One region of the Citrobacter werkmanii genome, then DNA from elsewhere that is predicted to be linked to it. Evidence: predicted binding sites of a transcription regulator. Region 1 holds the regulator's gene; each other region holds the start of a gene.
The links. The regulator PurR, encoded in region 1, represses purine synthesis genes. The targets are predictions, from matches to a motif close to CANGCAAACGTTTGCNTG.
Positions count from the first base shown of each region.

Region 2: a site for PurR is predicted at 2,271-2,288, ahead of pyrC (dihydroorotase). Genes of this name have one in related genera too.
Region 3: a site for PurR is predicted at 2,481-2,498, ahead of purH (bifunctional phosphoribosylaminoimidazolecarboxamide formyltransferase/IMP cyclohydrolase). Genes of this name have one in related genera too.
Region 4: a site for PurR is predicted at 2,450-2,467, ahead of glyA (serine hydroxymethyltransferase). Genes of this name have one in related genera too.

Region 1 is NZ_CP044101.1:2,485,493-2,489,697, reverse strand. Features, by position in the region: gene sodB (superoxide dismutase [Fe]) at 1-296, shown strand, start outside; gene FOB24_RS12595 (MFS transporter) at 336-1,505, opposite strand; gene cydH (cytochrome bd-I accessory subunit CydH) at 1,681-1,770, opposite strand; gene purR (HTH-type transcriptional repressor PurR) at 2,068-3,093, shown strand; gene punR (DNA-binding transcriptional activator PunR) at 3,090-4,022, opposite strand; gene punC (purine nucleoside transporter PunC) at 4,136-4,205, shown strand, end outside.
Region 2 is NZ_CP044101.1:2,160,917-2,165,121, reverse strand. Features, by position in the region: gene rimJ (ribosomal protein S5-alanine N-acetyltransferase) at 1-88, opposite strand, end outside; gene mdtH (multidrug efflux MFS transporter MdtH) at 348-1,556, shown strand; gene FOB24_RS10945 (lipoprotein) at 1,671-2,231, shown strand; gene pyrC (dihydroorotase) at 2,337-3,383, shown strand; gene dinI (DNA damage-inducible protein I) at 3,449-3,694, shown strand; gene bssS (biofilm formation regulator BssS) at 4,035-4,205, shown strand, end outside.
Region 3 is NZ_CP044101.1:478,355-482,559, forward strand. Features, by position in the region: gene purD (phosphoribosylamine--glycine ligase) at 1-769, opposite strand, end outside; gene purH (bifunctional phosphoribosylaminoimidazolecarboxamide formyltransferase/IMP cyclohydrolase) at 785-2,374, opposite strand; rRNA gene FOB24_RS03000 (16S ribosomal RNA) at 2,994-4,205, shown strand, end outside.
Region 4 is NZ_CP044101.1:3,781,812-3,786,016, forward strand. Features, by position in the region: gene hcaD (phenylpropionate dioxygenase ferredoxin reductase subunit) at 1-1,001, shown strand, start outside; gene glyA (serine hydroxymethyltransferase) at 1,080-2,333, opposite strand; gene hmpA (NO-inducible flavohemoprotein) at 2,660-3,850, shown strand; gene glnB (nitrogen regulatory protein P-II) at 3,952-4,205, opposite strand, start outside.

The sequences.
Region 1 (4,205 bases):
CAATTGCCGCCTCCTTTGGCAGCTTTGCGGATTTCAAAGCGCAATTCACCGATGCCGCTATCAAAAACTTCGGTTCTGGCTGGACCTGGCTGGTTAAAGGAAAGGATGGCAAACTGGCTATCGTTTCTACTTCCAACGCAGGAACTCCGCTGACGACCGACGCGACGCCGCTGATGACCGTTGACGTATGGGAACACGCCTACTACATCGATTATCGCAATGCCCGTCCTGGCTACCTGGAGCACTTCTGGGCGCTGGTGAACTGGGAATTTGTTGCGAAGAACTTCGCAGCATAAAATGATAACGCAGAAGGGCCCCCCTTCTGCGTTTTAGCCTTAGCTGGAGGCAGTGCAGACTTCTTCAGATTGCCTTCTTGCCGAGATAAAGACCAGCAGTAACGCAAGCCCCGCCACAATCGCTCCCATCACGGGTACAAAACTGTAGCCCAGACCACCGGAAATCACCGCCCCACCGGCTGCCGCACCTAACGCATTTCCCAGGTTAAACGCGCCAATGTTGACTGACGATGATAACCCTGGCGCTTCGCTGGCAACGCGCATCACCCGCATCTGCAACGGCGGAACCACCGCAAACGTCGCCGCGCCCCAGACGACCATACTGACCGCCGCCCCCAGCTCATTACGCGCGAGGAAGGGAATGGCCAGCATAATAACCATCAACAACAGCAAAAAGCCTTTAAGCGTACCGTTGACAGAACGATCCGCCAGTTTGCCGCCAAGATAGTTTCCGATCGAGAATCCGACGCCAATTAATACCAGCATTCCGGTCACAAACACCGGTGTGGCATGGGTAATGCTGTGCAGCACCGGCGAGATGTAAGTATAAAGCGTGAACATCGCGCCTGCGCCCAGCACAGTGGTCAGCAGAGCCGACAGCACCTGTGGGCGCATAAGTACCGCCAGTTCGCTGCGGACATCAGGGCGCGCTCCTGCCCCACCTTTCGGTAATGAGAAGAACAGGCTGACCATAGCGATGACGCCCAGACCCGCCGTCGCCATAAACGACATCCGCCAGCCGATTGTCTCACCAAGCCACGTCGCCGCGGGAACACCGCCAATATTGGCAATCGTTAACCCCATAAACATGGTTGCCACGGCACTGGCTTGCTTATGTTTAGGTACCACGCTTGCGGCGACCACAGAGCCGAGACCAAAAAAGGCGCCGTGATTAAGACTGGTCAAAATACGTGACAGCATCAGCGTGGTGTAATCCGGCGAGATAGCGGAAAGCACGTTGCCCAGCGTGAAAATAGCCATCAGGAATATCAGCGCATTACGTCGCGCGCGATGGGACAGCAGCAGTGTCATCAGCGGAGCCCCCACCATCACGCCAACCGCATACGCGCTAATCAGCATCCCGGCCGCGGGAATCGAGACATCCACCCCTTTGGCAATCACGGGCAATAATCCCATTGGCGAAAATTCGGTGGTGCCAATGCCAAACGCGCCAATCGCCAGCGCCAGTAAGGGATAATTGATTTTCATATATCGACTCCGTAACGTCGAGCCGTGGCGCGACATAAAATAAGAGTCAAAAGCATGACATTGATCGCAAAATTAATAAAGTTAACAAAATTGCAAAAGACTTTTGCTTATTCGCAAACAATAGAGGGGGAATAGATGCGGAAAGGATGAGGGAGAGCTAACTCCCTCGGGGAAATCAATGCAGCGCTGCGGTCAGGCCACCCGCGACGATCAAACCCAGAACAATAATGGTAGTCACTAACGAAAATTTCAGATCGGTGCTCATCAAGTTTTCTCCTTTTTATTCCCACACAAAAAGTGATATTGCGCATTTTTACACACTTGAAAGCAAAAATCTCTCACGATTTATATTGATAACTGCTTTTAACTCTTCCCCTTTTCGTTAAGATCAGACAAAATTCCACGCTTACTTGATTAGCGTACCGGCCATTGACCCCTTCCTGACGTTCCGTGTCGTTTTCCCGGCGTGCCGCAACCCCTACGTTGCGTTAAGGGTGTGTGAAGGCAAACGTTTACCTGGAGTATTCTCAGGAGCTTAGGATATGGTCTGGAGTGAGATGTAATGGCAACAATTAAAGATGTAGCGAAGCGAGCAAACGTTTCCACTACAACCGTATCACACGTAATTAACAAGACGCGCTTTGTCGCGGAAGAAACGCGTAATGCGGTTTGGGCGGCGATCAAAGAGCTGCACTATTCTCCAAGCGCAGTTGCACGCAGCCTGAAGGTGAATCACACCAAGTCTATCGGCTTGCTGGCGACCAGCAGCGAAGCGGCCTATTTCGCCGAAATTATCGAAGCCGTTGAGAAAAACTGTTTCCAGAAAGGCTATACCCTGATTCTGGGCAACGCATGGAACAGTCTTGAAAAGCAGCAGGCCTATCTGTCGATGATGGCGCAAAAGCGCGTTGATGGTCTGTTAGTGATGTGTTCTGAGTATCCGGAATCGCTGCTTTCGATGCTCGAAGAGTATCGCCATATTCCGATGGTTGTCATGGACTGGGGCGAAGCTAAAGCTGATTTTACCGATACGGTCATTGATAACGCTTTCGAGGGCGGTTACATGGCGGGTCGGTATCTGATAGAACGCGGCCATCGCGAGATTGGCGCGATCCCGGGCCCGATGGAGCGGAATACCGGGGCCGGTCGTCTGGCTGGCTTTATGAAAGCGATGGAAGAAGCGCTGATTAAGGTTCCCGAAAACTGGATTGTACAGGGCGATTTTGAACCTGAATCCGGTTATCGCGCCATGCAGCAAATTCTTTCACAGTCGCATCGTCCGACCGCCGTCTTCTGCGGTGGCGATATCATGGCGATGGGCGCGCTGTGCGCCGCTGATGAGATGGGACTGCGCGTACCGCAGGATGTCTCGCTCATCGGTTATGATAACGTGCGCAACGCCCGCTTCTTCACGCCAGCGCTAACCACCATTCACCAGCCTAAGGATTCACTGGGTGAAACGGCCTTTAATATGCTGTTAGACCGCATCGTGAATAAACGCGAAGAGTCGCAGTCTATCGAGGTTCATCCGCGCCTGGTAGAACGCCGCTCCGTTGCTGACGGTCCATTCCGCGATTATCGTCGTTAAGCCTGTTGTGCGGGGGCCTCATCTGGCTCCCGCAACCATTCTTTATTCAGCGTTTCGCTATCACCTAAATAGTCCAGCAACCAGCTCAGTGCTGGCGAGGTATCGTTCTGTTGCCATGTCAGACAACACGCGGCATCAGGAAAGGGATTCTCCAACTGCAGCGACACCCATTTACCGCTATCAATCCACGGCTTGGCAAAATGTGTTGGTACCATGCCTACACACAATCCCGCAGATAAACAGGTTGCGGAAGATTCCCAGTCAGGCACCACAACGCGCTTTTGGTTGTCCAGTAACCAGGTTATACGCTTCGGCAATGTACGCGAGGTATCTTCGCGCACCAGTGACGGCCAGTTGCGCAACGTATCATCGCTTAGCGGCCCCGACATTGACGCCAGCGGATGATGGCTGGCCACCACGCAGCTCCAGCTCAGCATGCCCATGTCGCGGAAGGTATAGCGCCCCCCTACCGGAATGGCCTGTGTGGCGCCAATAGCCAGCTCCACACGCCCATCGGAAAGCGCATCCCAGACACCATTAAAGACTTCCTGAAAAACCAGCAGTTCCACATCATCAAAGTGGCGATAGAAATCCACAATCATCTGCCGGGTACGTTCGGGACGGACAATGTTATCTACCGCGATTGCCAGTTGTCCTCGCCAGCCGTTGGCGATTTGTTGACATTGCTGACGAGTGATCTGCATTTTTTTGATAACAGAGCGCCCTTCTTTTAAAAACCACGCGCCGGCAGGCGTTAATTCCACATCGCGATGGCGTCGCTCAAAAAGCGGTACAGCCAGCCACTCCTCCAGTTGGCGCACGGTGTAGCTTACCGCCGAAGGTACGCGGTGTAACTCCTGCGCGGCTGAACTGAAACTGCCGTTGCGCGCAACCGCATCAACCACTTCAAGTGAATATTCCGACCACATATTCTGCCTACAAAAAATTTGAAATCAGTAAGCAAATATTAGCGTTTCACAGCGTGAATTTCACTCACTACACTCAGCGGCATTGTTCTATTGCTAAAAAAAGAGAAATGATGATGCAACCTGGGAAAGGTTTTTTAGTCTGGTTGGCGGGCCTTAGCGTGCTCGGCTTTCTGGCGACGGATA
Region 2 (4,205 bases), 320 kb from region 1:
GCCAGGCATCACGCTCGTGCACCAAACGCACGACCAGGCGGTCCGTGGTTAAGCGCACTTTTGGCACGTTACTGCGATAGCCAAACATTCTATACCTACTCCTTCCCGTAACGTCTTCAATACGCTATTCGCGATACTATACCTGTGCAAATATGCCCTTTGAAAAGAGCAAATTGCCATTTTTTGAATTATTCACACATTTTGATGAAAACTCTCTATCAAGACGGGCTTTTGATAAAAAAATATTGTCCCGCCAAAGGTGGGAAAAGCGATGACGACACCGCAGAATAGGAGATGCTTATCTTTTAAACTCTAACCAGAGTGACGAGTTTTTCCCGGGAGGGGAAATGTCGCAAGTCTCGCAGGCAAGGAACCTGGGTAAATACTTCCTTCTCATCGATAATATGCTGGTCGTGCTGGGCTTCTTCGTCGTTTTCCCGCTGATCTCAATTCGCTTCGTCGACCAAATGGGCTGGGCTGCCGTTATGGTCGGGATCGCGTTAGGATTGCGTCAATTTATTCAGCAGGGTCTGGGTATTTTTGGCGGCGCTATTGCTGACCGTTTCGGCGCAAAACCGATGATCGTCACCGGTATGCTGATGCGCGCCGCCGGGTTCGCCACCATGGGTATTGCCCACGAGCCGTGGCTGCTGTGGTTTTCCTGTTTTCTTTCCGGGCTGGGCGGCACGCTGTTCGACCCTCCCCGTTCGGCGCTGGTGGTCAAACTGATCCGCCCGGAAAAGCGCGGGCGTTTTTTCTCTATCCTGATGATGCAGGATAGCGCAGGCGCAGTGGTTGGCGCGTTACTTGGCAGTTGGCTGTTACAGTACGATTTCCGCCTGGTCTGCGCGACAGGAGCCATTTTGTTTGTTCTGTGCGCGGCGTTTAACGCCTGGCTACTCCCGGCATGGAAATTGTCGACGGTGAAAATTCCGGTGCGTGAAGGGATGGGCCACGTGATGCATGACAAACGTTTTGTCACCTATGTGCTGACGCTGGCGGGTTATTACATGCTGGCGGTACAGGTCATGTTAATGCTGCCAATCATGGTGAACGACATCGCTGGCTCGCCTGCCGCCGTGAAATGGATGTATGCCATCGAAGCATGCCTCTCGTTAACGCTGCTCTACCCTATTGCCCGCTGGAGTGAAAAACGTTTTCGCCTGGAACATCGCCTGATGGCCGGTCTGCTGGTGATGTCTCTGAGCATGATGCCCATCGGTCTGGTCGGCAATTTACAGCAGCTATTCACGCTGATCTGCACCTTCTATATCGGCTCGATCATCGCCGAACCGGCGCGTGAAACCCTGAGCGCCTCGCTGGCCAATGCACGGGCGCGAGGAAGTTACATGGGCTTCAGCCGACTTGGGCTCGCCATCGGCGGCGCAATTGGTTATGTCGGCGGCGGCTGGCTGTTTGATATGGGCAAAGCCCTGGCGCAGCCTGAATTGCCATGGATGATGCTCGGTATTATCGGCTTCATCACCTTCCTGGCTTTGGGCTGGCAATTCAGCCACAAACGCCCGACGCGCGGCATGCTGGAACCCGATGCCTGATAGCTAATCCGGCGCACGAGCACTTTTCAGTTTTTTCTGCTGGTGCCCGGGGCGCTGGTACTCGATGATGCTTTGTGTCACGATTACGCCATATGCATCATGTTGAGGACTCCCATGAAAAAGCTTTTTTTTGCCGCTGCACTGATTGTCGGCGGCCTGTTGGTTGGTTGTAATCAACTCACGCAATATACGGTTAGCGAGCAAGAGATTAATCAGGCGCTGGCGAAGCATAATAACTTTTCAAAAGATATCGGTTTGCCCGGCGTCGCTGAAGCACACATCGTACTGAGCAATCTCGCCAGTCAGATAGGGCGTGAAGAGCCTAATAAAGTGACTCTGACGGGTGATGCCAATCTGGACATGAATTCCCTGTTTGGCAGTCAGAAAGCCACCATGAAGCTGAAACTTAAAGCGCTACCGGTCTTCAATAAAGAGAAAGGCGCGATTTACTTGCAAGAGATGGAAGTCGTGGACGCGACCGTCACACCTGAAAAAATGCAGTCGGTACTACAAACGCTGATGCCGTATTTAAACCAGTCGCTGCGTAATTACTTTAATCAACAGCCTGCCTATGTTCTGCAGGACGACAGCAGTCAGGGTGAAGCGCTGGCGAAAAAACTGGCGAAAGGTATAGAAGTGAAACCGGGCGAAATCATCATCCCATTCACCGACTAATAAACCAGAGGGCGCTGATGCGCCCTTTTTTTTCGTGCAAACGAAAACGTTTCCGCTTATCCTTTGTTTCCGGCAAAAAAGACAATCCTCAGCCGGAGCATATTGATGACTGCACCATCCCAGGTTTTAAAGATCCGCCGCCCAGACGACTGGCATCTTCACTTTCGCGATGGCGACATGTTAAAAACTGTCGTGCCCTATACCAGCGAAATTTACGGCCGCGCCATTGTCATGCCGAACCTGGCACCGCCCGTCACCACAGTTGATGCAGCTATCGCTTATCGCCAACGCATTCTTGATGCGGTACCTGCCGGACACGACTTCACGCCCTTAATGACCTGTTATTTAACGGATACATTGGACCCCAATGAGCTGGAGCGAGGTTTCAACGAAGGTGTGTTTACCGCCGCGAAACTCTACCCGGCGAATGCCACCACCAACTCAACGCATGGCGTAACCTCTATTGAAGCCATCATGCCTGTGCTGGAACGGATGGAAAAATTGGGTATGCCGCTATTGGTGCATGGTGAAGTGACACATGCGGATATCGATATTTTCGATCGCGAAGCACGCTTTATTGAGACGGTGATGGAACCGCTGCGTCAGCGGTTGACTGCGCTGAAAGTCGTATTTGAACATATCACCACTAAAGATGCTGCCGAATATGTGCGGGATGGTAACGAGCTTCTCGCCGCCACCATTACGCCACAACATTTGATGTTTAACCGCAACCACATGCTGGTCGGCGGCATTCGTCCGCACCTGTATTGTCTGCCAATCCTTAAACGTAACGTCCACCAACAGGCGCTACGTGAGCTGGTCGCCAGCGGATTTAGCCGTGCATTCCTTGGTACCGACTCAGCGCCGCATGCCCGTCATCGCAAAGAATCCAGTTGCGGCTGTGCCGGGTGTTTTAACGCCCCGACCGCGCTGGGCAGCTATGCCACCGTATTTGAAGAGATGAATGCACTGAGCCATTTTGAAGCCTTCTGCTCACTCAATGGTCCGCAATTCTATGGTCTGCCGGTGAATGAGACTTTTATTGAGCTTGAACGCGTGGAGCACCATGTCCCGGAGAGCATTACGCTGGCAGATGACTCGCTGGTGCCTTTCCTGGGTGGCGAAACGGTACGCTGGTCAGTAAAAAGCTAAAAAAAATGTAGCCAACTGATCTGAATAACTGTATAAATAAACAGTATATTCAACAGGGGGCTATTATGCGTATTGAAGTCACTATTGCCAAAACTTCACCTTTGCCTGCCGGTGCGATTGACGCATTGGCAGGTGAACTCTCCCGCCGTATTCATCATCATTTTCCGGATAACGAGGGTAACGTTACCGTCCGTTATGCCGGAGCTAACAATCTGTCGGTAATTGGCGCGACCAAAGAGGACAAAGAACGCATCAGCGAGATCTTGCAGGAGACCTGGGAAAGCGCGGATGACTGGTTTATCAATGAATAAATAATGATATGCAGTGATGTTTGTTTGCCGGGTCGCCCCGGCTTTTTTTTTACACGCAGTTTTAAAAAAATACAGACTCCCCCTGGTGGCCATTTAATTTAATATTAATTTCCTGGTTATCTTTTAACCAGAACGACAAAATAATTGTGCAACTTGCTAAAAAAAAATGAATGACATGTTGCTTTATTAGTCAGATAACGCTGAAAACTATAAATTTATGCGCTGCCCTCTTTAAATTTTCAATGAATACCCTTATTTATTGATATACTGAAGTTGCTTCAGAAAAAAAATGCATTGAACCTCGAAAACCGTTGTCTAGTAACACGAATTAGGGGGCATGATGGAAAAGAATAATGAAGTCATTCAGACTCATCCGCTTGTAGGATGGGACATCAGCACCGTTGATAGCTACGACGCGCTGATGCTGCGTTTGCACTACCAGACCCCGAATCGACCGGACCCGGATGGGACTGAAGTTGGTCAAACGCTCTGGTTAACCACTGATGTTGCC
Region 3 (4,205 bases), 2.0 Mb from region 1:
TCACGGTTGGCCAGATGATGCGTTCCATGGTGCGCTGGTGCACTTCATCAGTGACTACCGGCGCCGGGGAGTAAGCCCCCATCCCGCCGGTGTTCGGGCCGGTATCGCCGTTACCCACGCGTTTGTGGTCCTGGCTGGTGGCCATCGGCAGCACGTGTTCGCCGTCGACCATCACGATAAAGCTCGCTTCTTCACCGTCGAGGAACTCTTCAATCACGATGCGGTGGCCTGCATCGCCAAAGGCGTTACCCGCCAGCATGTCCTGCACGGCGGCTTCCGCTTCTTCAAGCGTCATCGCGACGATAACGCCTTTACCGGCGGCCAGACCGTCGGCTTTGATGACGATCGGTGCGCCTTTCTCGCGCAGGTAAGCCAGCGCTGGCTCAACCTCGGTAAAGTTCTGATACTCCGCCGTCGGAATCTGGTGACGGGCGAGGAAATCTTTGGTGAAGGCTTTGGAGCCTTCCAATTGTGCGGCGCCTTCGGTTGGGCCGAAGATCTTCAGACCTGCGGCGCGAAACGCATCGACCACGCCAATCACCAGCGGCGCTTCCGGGCCAACGATGGTCAGGTCAATCTTCTCGTTCTGGGCAAAGCTCAGCAGCGCCGGGATATCGGTTACGCCGATAGCCACGTTTTGCAGCGCGGGTTCCAGCGCGGTGCCCGCGTTGCCCGGTGCGACAAAAACGGTATCAACCAGCGGCGACTGCGCCGCTTTCCACGCCAGCGCGTGCTCGCGCCCGCCGTTGCCAATCACTAATACTTTCATCGTCTGCTCCGTGGATTAATGGCGGAAGTGGCGCATGTCGGTAAAGATCATCGCGATACCGTGTTCATCGGCAGCGGCAATGACTTCATCATCACGGATAGAACCGCCAGGCTGGATAACGCAGCTCACGCCCACGGCGGCAGCGGCATCGATACCATCGCGGAACGGGAAGAAAGCGTCGGAGGCCATCGCGGAGCCTTTCACTTCCAGACCTTCGTCAGCCGCTTTGATCCCGGCGATTTTCGCGGAGTAGACACGGCTCATCTGGCCTGCGCCTATGCCGATGGTCATGTTCTCTTTGGCGTAGACAATAGCGTTGGACTTCACAAACTTGGCTACCTTCCAGCAGAACAGCGCGTCACGCAGCTCTTGCTCGGTCGGCTGACGTTTAGACACCACGCGCAGTTCACCTTCGGTCACCATACCCAGGTCACGGTCCTGAACCAGCAGACCGCCGTTAACGCGTTTGAAGTCCAGACCCGGCACACGCTGTGCCCACTGACCACAGGTCAGTACGCGCACATTCTGCTTGGCAGCCGTGATTTTCAGCGCATCTTCGGTCGCGGACGGGGCGATAATCACTTCCACGAACTGGCGGGAGATAATCGCCTGAGCGGTTTCGGCATCCAGTTCGCGGTTGAAGGCGATAATGCCGCCGAATGCGGAAGTTGGGTCGGTTTTGTACGCACGGTCGTAAGCGTCGAGAATAGTGGAGCTCACCGCCACGCCGCACGGGTTGGCATGCTTGACGATCACGCAGGCCGGCTCGTTGAACTCTTTCACGCACTCCAGCGCTGCGTCGGTATCGGCGATGTTGTTGTAGGAGAGCGCTTTGCCCTGCACCTGCTGCGCGGTGGCAACGGACGCTTCTTTCACATTCTCTTCTATATAGAAGGCAGCCTGCTGGTGGCTGTTCTCGCCGTAGCGCATATCCTGCTTCTTAATGAAGGTCAGGTTCAGCGTACGCGGGAAGCGACCGGCGGCTTCTTTGCTTTCACTGTGGTAGGCCGGAACCATGCTGCCGAAGTAGTTGGCAATCATGCTGTCGTAGGCGGCGGTGTGTTCGAAGGCTTTAATCGCCAGATCGAAACGGGTGTCGAGGGTCAGAGAACCTTCATTAGCATCCATCTCTTTAATAATGGCGTCGTAGTCGCTGCTCTTCACCACGATTGCCACGTCTTTATGGTTCTTCGCGGCGGAGCGCACCATGGTCGGGCCGCCGATATCAATGTTCTCTACCGCATCTTCCAGCGAGCAGCCTTCACGGGCTACGGTTTCGGCGAAGGGGTACAGGTTAACGACCACCATATCGATAGGGGCGATGTGATGCTGTTCCATGATCGCATCGTCCTGGCCGCGACGGCCGAGGATGCCGCCGTGTACTTTTGGATGCAGGGTCTTCACGCGTCCATCCATCATTTCCGGGAAACCGGTGTAATCGGAAACTTCGGTCACTGCCAAGCCTTTTTCTGCTAACAGGCGGGCGGTACCCCCCGTAGACAGCAGCTCCACACCGCGTGCGGAAAGTGCCTGAGCGAATTCGATGATACCGGCCTTGTCAGAAACACTGAGCAGAGCGCGGCGGACTGGACGACGTTGTTGCATGGTAAATCCCCTGGATTTGACTATTACAGAGAGCGTTAGGTGAATTCTTGGCTAAAAACTCAGCTAACGCCCCTCACGGGGCATCCTTGTTGTGCGGTGGCATTGTAACGAAAACGTTTGCGCAACGCTCGCGAATTTTTCTCTTTCCTTTAATTCGACTATTTCAGCTGTATAGATGAGGGATGAATCGAAGTGATGATCGCAAGAGAACCTTATTTTTGTGGATAACTCTGTGTGTAAATGGGTATAAGGCGGGGTTCTGCTGTGGAATGCAGCAGTCAGTCATTTTTCTGTCATTTAGGGGTTGCGGGCTGAAGGAAACTCCCTATAATGCGCCTCCATCGACACGGCGGATGTGAATCACTTCACACAAACAGCCCGGTCGGTTGAAGAGAAAAACCTGAAAATGAGGGTTGACTCTGAAAGAGGAAAGCGTAATATACGCCACCTCGCGACAGAGCGCCAAGGCGCGTCGCAACTGCTCTTTAACAATTTATCAGACAATCTGTGTGGGCACTCGAGGATACGGATTCTTAACGTCGCAAGACGAAAAATGAATACCAAGTCTCTGAGTGAACACGTAATTCATTACGAAGTTTAATTCACGAGCATCAAACTTAAATTGAAGAGTTTGATCATGGCTCAGATTGAACGCTGGCGGCAGGCCTAACACATGCAAGTCGAACGGTAGCACAGAGAGCTTGCTCTCGGGTGACGAGTGGCGGACGGGTGAGTAATGTCTGGGAAACTGCCCGATGGAGGGGGATAACTACTGGAAACGGTAGCTAATACCGCATAATGTCGCAAGACCAAAGAGGGGGACCTTCGGGCCTCTTGCCATCGGATGTGCCCAGATGGGATTAGCTAGTAGGTGGGGTAACGGCTCACCTAGGCGACGATCCCTAGCTGGTCTGAGAGGATGACCAGCCACACTGGAACTGAGACACGGTCCAGACTCCTACGGGAGGCAGCAGTGGGGAATATTGCACAATGGGCGCAAGCCTGATGCAGCCATGCCGCGTGTATGAAGAAGGCCTTCGGGTTGTAAAGTACTTTCAGCGAGGAGGAAGGCGTTGTGGTTAATAACCACAGCGATTGACGTTACTCGCAGAAGAAGCACCGGCTAACTCCGTGCCAGCAGCCGCGGTAATACGGAGGGTGCAAGCGTTAATCGGAATTACTGGGCGTAAAGCGCACGCAGGCGGTCTGTCAAGTCGGATGTGAAATCCCCGGGCTCAACCTGGGAACTGCATCCGAAACTGGCAGGCTAGAGTCTTGTAGAGGGGGGTAGAATTCCAGGTGTAGCGGTGAAATGCGTAGAGATCTGGAGGAATACCGGTGGCGAAGGCGGCCCCCTGGACAAAGACTGACGCTCAGGTGCGAAAGCGTGGGGAGCAAACAGGATTAGATACCCTGGTAGTCCACGCCGTAAACGATGTCGACTTGGAGGTTGTGCCCTTGAGGCGTGGCTTCCGGAGCTAACGCGTTAAGTCGACCGCCTGGGGAGTACGGCCGCAAGGTTAAAACTCAAATGAATTGACGGGGGCCCGCACAAGCGGTGGAGCATGTGGTTTAATTCGATGCAACGCGAAGAACCTTACCTACTCTTGACATCCAGAGAACTTAGCAGAGATGCTTTGGTGCCTTCGGGAACTCTGAGACAGGTGCTGCATGGCTGTCGTCAGCTCGTGTTGTGAAATGTTGGGTTAAGTCCCGCAACGAGCGCAACCCTTATCCTTTGTTGCCAGCGATTCGGTCGGGAACTCAAAGGAGACTGCCAGTGATAAACTGGAGGAAGGTGGGGATGACGTCAAGTCATCATGGCCCTTAC
Region 4 (4,205 bases), 1.3 Mb from region 1:
GGCAGGAACACAACGTGCAGTTGCATCTGGGCGTTACGCTACGCGAGATTGATCGCGCCTCGCGTACGTTAACGCTCGCCGATGGGCAAACCTACCGCTGGACTCAGTTGCTGCTGGCTACCGGGGCCGCCGCCAGACCGCTACCGCTGCTGGATGCGCTGGGCGAGCGCTGTTTTACCCTACGTCATGCGGGAGATGCCGAGCGTCTCCGGGCTGCGCTACAGCCAGGAAAATCGATCGTGATTGTCGGCGCGGGCACCATTGGCCTGGAGCTGGCGGCCAGCGCCATCCAGCGCGGCTGCCGGGTGACGGTAGTCGAACTGGCATCAACGGTGATGGGCCGCAATGCGCCTGCGCCGGTGCGCGACTATCTGTTAGCCCGCCATCAGCAGGCCGGGGTGAGAATGCTGCTCAATAGCGCCATTGAGCACGCTGAAGCGGGAGAATTTCTCACGCTCACGCTGCAAAACGGCGAATTACTGAAGGCCGATGCGGTGGTTTACGGCATCGGCATCGTGGCGAACGATACGCTGGCCCGCGACGCGGGGCTGGAAACGGCCAATGGTATTATTGTCGATAGCGCCTGCGCCACCTCCGACCCGGTCATTTTCGCCGCCGGTGATGTGGCGCTCACTCGCCAGCCGGACGGTTCGTTAAAGCGCATAGAAAGCTGGGAAAATGCCAACTGCCAGGCGCAAGTTGCCGCTGCTGCTATGCTCGGTTTACCCCTGCCAGAAGCCACGCCGGGCTGGTTCTGGACCGATCAATACAGTGATAACCTGCAATTTGTTGGTGAAATGCAGGGAGAAAGTTGGCTCGCACGTGGCGATCCTGATGCGCAGAAAGCAATATGGTTTAGTTTGCAGAATGACGTTATTGTCGGCGCAGTGACGTTGAACCAGGGCCGGGAAATGCGCTTATTGCGGAAATGGATTCAGGCTAAGAAAAAGCCGCCAGTGGCAGCTTTAGTCGATGAAACAATCTTGCTTAAGTCACTATAACTGGCGGATGTCTCTTCGTTTATCCGGCCTACAGGTAACTCACCTGTAGGCCGGATAAGGTCCAGCAATCAATATGACTTACGCGTAAACCGGGAAGCGTGCGCAGATATCCAGCACTTTACCTTTGATGCGCTCAATTACCGCTTCATCATTGATATTGTCCAGAACATCACACATCCAGCCAGCCAGCTCTTTCACTTCCGCTTCTTTAAAGCCACGGCGAGTGACAGCCGGAGAACCGATACGGATACCGGAAGTCACAAACGGGCTCTTCGGATCGTTCGGTACGCTGTTTTTGTTCACGGTGATGTTAGCACGACCCAGTGCAGCGTCAGCTTCTTTACCGGTCAGGTTTTTATCAACCAGATCCAGCAGGAACAGGTGGTTTTCAGTCCCACCGGAAACCACTTTGTAGCCGCGGTTCAGGAACACTTCCACCATCGCTTTGGCGTTTTTCGCAACCTGCTGCTGGTAAACTTTGAACTCTGGCTCCATCGCTTCTTTCAGCGCCACGGCTTTCGCCGCAATCACGTGCATCAGCGGGCCGCCCTGCGCGCTTGGGAACACGGCGGAGTTCAGTTTTTTGTACAGCTCTTCATCACCGCCTTTCGCCAGGATCAGGCCGCCGCGCGGACCCGCCAGGGTTTTGTGGGTGGTGGTGGTCACAACGTGAGCGTGCGGAACCGGGTTCGGGTAAACGCCGGCGGCAATCAGACCGGCAACGTGCGCCATGTCGACGAACAGGTATGCGCCGATGCTGTCGGCGATTTCACGCATTTTTGCCCAGTCAACCACGCCGGAGTAGGCAGAGAAGCCACCGATAATCATTTTCGGTTTGTGCTCTTTGGCCTGCTTAGCCATGTCTTCGTAGTCAATTTTACCGGACTCATCAATGCCGTAAGGAATGATGTTGTACAGTTTGCCGGAGAAGTTAACCGGGGAGCCGTGAGTCAGGTGGCCGCCCTGCGCCAGGTTCATACCCAGCACGGTATCGCCCGGCTGCAGCAGCGCGGTGTAGACAGCGAAGTTAGCCTGAGAGCCAGAGTGCGGCTGTACGTTAGCGTAGTCAGCGCCAAACAGCTCTTTAGCGCGATCGATAGCCAGTTGCTCAACGATATCAACGTACTCGCAACCGCCGTAGTAGCGCTTGCCCGGATAACCTTCAGCGTATTTGTTGGTCAGCTGAGAACCCTGCGCCTGCATTACACGCGGGCTGGTATAGTTTTCGGAGGCGATCAGTTCGATGTGCTCTTCCTGACGTACTTTTTCCTGCTCCATAGCCTGCCACAGTTCGGCATCATAATCGGCAATGTTCATTTCACGCTTTAACATCCGCATCTCCTGACTCAGCTAACAAGTAAATTTTGGCCTGAAAAGGCAGTCTTCCAGGACTTCGGCCAACAGTATAACCGAATCATTCTTCGATAACAGGTCTTGACAAAGGATTTTACGCAAACGATTACCTTCACGGCACACAAGGCTTTGGAGAACAAAGGTCTGCTGAATTTCAACGGATTTCTTTTCAGGTTTGTGATGCAGATTTTTCACGATGTAACCTTTACAACGCAAAGTTACAAAGAACCATTTACAATGCAGGGGTATTTTTTATAAGATGCATTTGACATACATCATTAAAGTTTCAGATAAAGGAAGACCGTATGCTTGACGCACAAACCATCGCTACAGTGAAAGCCACCATTCCCCTGCTGGTTGAAACAGGTCCGAAGCTGACCGCCCATTTCTACGATCGCATGTTTACGCATAACCCAGAGCTGAAAGAAATTTTCAACATGAGTAACCAGCGCAATGGCGACCAACGTGAAGCGCTGTTTAACGCCATTGCCGCGTATGCCAGCAACATCGACAACCTGCCAGCGCTGTTGCCAGCCGTTGAGAAAATCGCCCAGAAACATACCAGCTTCCAGATTAAACCAGAGCAGTACAACATCGTAGGAAGTCACCTGCTGGCCACGCTGGACGAAATGTTCAGCCCGGGCCAGGAAGTGCTGGATGCGTGGGGCAAAGCATACGGCGTGCTGGCGGGCGTGTTTATTAACCGTGAAGCGCAAATCTACAGCGAAAACGCCAGCAAAACCGGCGGTTGGGAAGGTACGCGTCCTTTCCGTATCGTGGCGAAAACGCCGCAAAGCCGCGCGATTACCAGCTTTGAGTTTGAACCCGTCGATGGCGGTGCAGTGGCGGAATACCATCCGGGTCAATACCTGGGCGTCTGGCTGAAGCCGGAAGGTTTCCCGCATCAGGAAATCCGTCAGTATTCGCTGACCCGTAAGCCAGATGGCAAAGGCTACCGTATTGCCGTGAAGCGCGAGGACGGTGGTCAGGTTTCAACCTGGCTACATAACCACGCCAATGTCGGTGATGTAGTTCACCTGGCCGCGCCAGCAGGGGATTTCTTTATGGACGTCGCGACCGATACGCCGGTGTCGCTGATTTCCGCAGGCGTGGGCCAAACGCCGATGCTGGCGATGCTGGATACGCTGGCGAAAGCTCATCATACGGCGCAGGTTAACTGGTTCCACGCGGCGGAAAATGGCGATGTACATGCTTTCGCCGATGAAGTAAAAGAACTCGGCAAAACGCTGCCACGCTTTAGCGCACATACCTGGTATCGTGAGCCAAACGAAGCCGATCGCGCGAAAGGTGCGTTTGATAGCATTGGTCTGATGGATCTGAACAAACTGGAAGGGGCAATCAGCGATCCGGCGATGCAGTTTTATCTGTGCGGCCCGGTCGGCTTTATGCAGTTCGCCGCGAAGCAACTGGTCGGTCTGGGCGTGAAAAACGAGAACATTCATTACGAATGCTTCGGCCCGCATAAAGTATTGTAATGTATTACGCGAGTAGGCCGGATAAGGCGTTTACGCCGACATCCGGCAATCACTCTGCCTGATGCGCTACGCTTATCAGGCCTACAAATTAACGGCGCGGCTTAGATTGCCGCGTCGTCTTCTTCACCGGTACGAATACGAATAACGCGCGCCACGTCGAAAACAAAAATCTTACCGTCACCGATTTTACCGGTCTGTGCGGTACGAATAATGGTGTCAACGCAGGTATCGACGATGTCGTCGGGAACCACAATTTCAATTTTTACCTTCGGCAGAAAATCCACCATGTATTCCGCACCACGGTATAACTCGGTATGGCCTTTCTGACGGCCAAACCCTTTCACTTCTGTCACAG